2 regions of the Lysinibacillus sp. CD3-6 genome follow, and region 1 is predicted to be linked to the other one. Evidence: riboswitches for the same ligand, from Rfam matches in the RefSeq annotation. Region 1 holds a riboswitch; the other holds the start of a gene.
The links. Region 1 has a riboswitch for S-adenosylmethionine ahead of FH508_RS22525 (cyclase family protein). Riboswitches for the same ligand answer to the same signal wherever they lie in the genome.
Positions count from the first base shown of each region.

Region 2: another riboswitch for S-adenosylmethionine. It lies ahead of FH508_RS01760 (O-acetylhomoserine aminocarboxypropyltransferase/cysteine synthase family protein); the one in region 1 lies ahead of FH508_RS22525 (cyclase family protein).

Region 1 covers NZ_CP085880.1:4,545,378-4,547,586, forward strand. The annotation lists gene FH508_RS22520 (YuzC family spore coat inner layer protein) at 267-572, shown strand; SAM riboswitch class I at 682-783, shown strand; gene FH508_RS22525 (cyclase family protein) at 1,034-1,771, shown strand; gene FH508_RS22530 (DedA family protein) at 1,837-2,209, opposite strand, start outside.
Region 2 covers NZ_CP085880.1:364,673-366,881, forward strand. The annotation lists gene FH508_RS01755 (glycerol-3-phosphate acyltransferase) at 1-595, opposite strand, end outside; SAM riboswitch class I at 753-867, shown strand; gene FH508_RS01760 (O-acetylhomoserine aminocarboxypropyltransferase/cysteine synthase family protein) at 981-2,209, shown strand, end outside.

The DNA.
Region 1 (2,209 bases):
AATAATATTATCTCCGTACCGAACTTTTTTTACATTCATTGCAACATATATAAAAAGAGGACTACGCTAAGCTTTGTTAGCTAAGAACGGGCTACTTCAACACAAAATAGAATGCCACTACATAAGATACACTAAGATATTAGCTATAGATTGGAGGAATTCTGCTGTATTACAATCCTTATCCGTATTATGTTTATGTACATCAATATCCAAATTGGGGCGTTGCTAATTCGTCTTTCCCCCACCATTTACCTGGACAGCTTGCGATGCCCACATCTCCAAACCCAAATCAGTACCCGCCTATTAATACATTGAAGTTGAAGACATCTGCCAAACAAATTCAGCCGATTATGCAGCAGGCCCAATTATTAACAGAGAAAATTGAAGGGTCCGATCAGTTTGCCCATGATCTTAAAAATGCCGCACAGCTTTCCAAGCAAGATGAAGTCCAAAAACTCATTTCTTCTGCAGGTGTTACAGCGAAATTCGAAGCGAAATATACGCCAGACAATATTCGAATTGTTTTATCAGAAGGTGGGTGCTGTAGTATCGCAATCATTTTATATTGGTAAGAAAGAAGGCATCTTATTTTTTATAACCATGCACTCCTATAGAACTTGTAAACTATTTATAATTATGCTAAAGTATTTGTTATTACTATTTCTGAAAATTCATATATTTTTCTTATCAAGAGAGATGGAGGGATTGGCCCTATGAAGTCTCAGCAACCAGTCTTAGGCATGGTGCTAATTCCAAATGGTGAAATTCACCAAAAGATGAGAAGACTGACTTCTGTTACACGAGAGTCCTCTTCTACAAGTAGGGCTCTTTTTTTATTTTAATTAATGGTTAATTTCCTATTAGTTTTTCTAAGAAAAATTATGAACTTTTGAATGTAGTAGGCTTGAGCTTGTCCGCGAAAGCGTTCGCCTGAAGCGTAACGATGGGAATAATCATTCTTTTTTCACTTCGATGTTCGTATTTAATGACGCAATTGATTCACCACTCATAATTAAGAAAGCAGGGAATAAAAATGACAAATGAACTTTTACAAGCATTACAGCTATTAAAAACTAAGCAATGGGTCGACTTAACACATACATTCGGGCCAGACTCTCCTCATTTCTTTATGTTTGAAGATGCAAAATTTGAAACGCTATTTTCTCATAATGACGGCTTTTTTGCACAACAATTTACGTTTCCTGGGCAATATGGAACGCATATTGATCCACCTATTCATTTTGTTGCAAATACGCGCTACTTAGACGAATTAGAATTAAAAGAACTTGTCCTTCCGCTTATTGTTATAGATAAGTCCAAGGAAGCAGAATTGAACAATGACTTGACGTTAAGCGTACAAGATATTTTAGATTTTGAAGCAGAATATGGAGAAATTGAAGCAGGTACATTTGTTGCACTGCGAACTGATTGGAGTAAACGTTGGCCAGATAAGGACTTATTCAATAATAAAGATAAAGACGGTCATAACCATATTCCAGGTTGGGGATTAGAAGCGTTGCAGTTTTTATTTACAGAACGGAAAATCAATGCCATCGGTCATGAAACATTCGATACAGATTCAGCGGCGGATTTCCGTAAAAATGGAACGTTAGATGGCGAATATTTTGTACTAGATCAGGATACATATCAAATTGAACTGATGACAAATTTAGATAAGCTACCAGCCAAAGGAGCAGTCATTTTCAATATTGTGCCAAAGCCTGAAAAAGCTTCTGGATTCCCTGTGCGTTCATTTGCAATTTTGCCTTAAATTTAAATAAAAATGGTCTGCCTCAAATGCCAAATAAACATTTGAAGCAGACCTTTTTTTACTATTTATTTAATAGTATTTCTTTTTTTAAATACAAAGTACACAATCAGCATTAATACGATAAACACCAATATGGCATATAGGCTGTATTGAGATAAATACATGCCAACAAAACGCCATTTATTTCCGAGTACTTTCCCTAAAGTAATAAAGGTGAAAGTCCATATTATTGCACCTGCATACGCATAAACAGCAAACTTTTTATAGGGATAATTATTAATAGCTGCAATATATGCTGTTAGATGACGAACACCAGGTATAAAATAGCCAATTAATAATAGGACAGGCCCTATCTTTTCAAACAGTTTTTTCGTAAACTCAATTTTTTGTGCAGTAATATGAACTTTCGGCCCATATTTTTGTAATAGCGGTAACCCA
Region 2 (2,209 bases), 630 kb from region 1:
TGAATAGTCTTTTAATATTTTCGATATGCAAGATGAACGCTATGCATAAAAGGAGAATAGAAATGATCGTTGGGCCGATGCCAGGTATCCATAAATAGGTAGCTGTACAAAATACAATATAAAATTCTAACACACCGACAATTAAATAGTTTGTTGCTAAAGATAAAATCACAAATAAGATAAGTGCACATAATGCAATTTTCCAATCGACGGCAAGTAAAATTCCGATAATGGAGGCAGTTCCTTTGCCACCTTTGAAGCCCATATGGAAAGGGAAGTTATGCCCTAAAATAACACTAGCAGCCATTGTATAGATTAAGAGCCACATTTGTACTTCAGTGAATTGTGATGCATTAGAAGATAAGTAGTAAATAGCACAGAGAATAGCACCAACGCCTTTACCAATATCAATTAGGGCCACTAATATGCCGTATTTCCAGCCAAGAGACAGCGTTGCATTTGAAGCACCAGCATTGCCATGACCAGTCTTTTTTAAATCTACACCTGATAGAAATTGTGCCACTTTAGAGCCGTGAATACAGCCAATGAAATAACCAATTATTATAATAATAAAAAATACCATGGCTTTTTCCATAAAAAATGCTCCTTTCATTTTATATTCTTTATATAGTGTATGTGCTCTTATTACGTAAATTAGCAGACAGAAGTTTCAGAAAAAAATAAATTTTACTGTTGACAGAAAAAAAGTCTATGTTTATACTGTGTAACAACGATGGAAATTGAATCACATACTCTTATCAAGAGCGGCGGAGGGAATAGGCCCTACGATGCCCGGCAACCAGTGAGTGACGAACTTGCTAAGGTGCTAATTCCTACAGATTCTTACTTGGATCTGGCAGATAAGGGGAGGAAAACTTGCAACCGCAACCCTCTTCTTAACTGAAGAGGGTTTTTGTTTTCTACACATAAATCCTCCTCATCTCCGGTACCATCGTAAAACCATTAAGGAGGAAGAAAATATGTCGAATTTCAAACCAGAAACATTACTATTACACGGTGGTCAAGAGCCTGACCCAGTAACAGGCTCCCGAACTGTACCAGTGTATCGTTCAACAGCTTTCGTATTTAAAGACACTGCTCATGCGCAACGTCTTTTTGCATTAGAAGAAGCGGGCAATATTTACACACGTATTACAAACCCAACTGTAGATGTTTTTGAAAAACGCGTCGCATTATTGGAAGGCGGGACAGCAGCAGTAGCACTTTCATCAGGTGCAGCAGCTATCGCATTTTCAATTTTAAATCTTGCAGGAGCAGGGGATGAAATTGTAGCAGCAAGCTCTTTATACGGAGGAACATATAACTTATTAGCAAATACACTACCAAACTACGGTATTAAAACAATTTTCGTAGATGAAACAAATCCTGAGAACTTCCGATCTGCGATCAATGAAAACACAAAAGCGGTGTTCGCTGAAATTTACGGCAATCCAAGCTTAAAGGTTTTAGATGTAGAAGCAGTAGCAAATATTGCGCATGAAAATGGACTGCCATTAATTATCGATAGCACATTTGCCTCACCATACGGCGCAACGCCAATTGACTTTGGTGCAGATATCGTTGTTCACTCCGCGACAAAATGGATTGGTGGACATGGAACAACTTTAGGTGGCGTAGTTGTAGATGCGGGGAAATTTGATTGGACACAAGGAAGATTCCCTAGATTTACAGAGCCAGACACTTCTTATCATGGATTAAGATATGGTATTGATACAGCAGCGGCTGCATTTGCAACAAAACTGCGCGTGCAATTACTACGAGATTTTGGTCCAACATTAAGTGCGGATGCTGCCTTTAACTTACTACAAGGTTTAGAAACGCTTCATTTGCGTATTCCTAAACATAATGAAAATGCATTAGCAGTCGCTGAATATTTACGTAACCACCCATCTGTGGAATATGTGAATTATAATGGATTAGAGGATTTTGCGTCGCATGATTTAGCAAAAAAATACTTGAAAAATGGCTTCGGTTCAGTGCTTACATTTGGCATAAAAGGTGGACGAGAAGCAGGGCGTCAGCTAATAGACAGCGTAAAATTATTCTCACACGTAGCCAACGTTGGAGATGCAAAATCATTAATTATTCACCCAGCATCAACAACACATCAGCAACTATCTGCTGAGGAATTAATCCAAACTGGCGTATCCGAGTCGCTCATTCGCTTATCAATCGGTTTAGAGGCAGT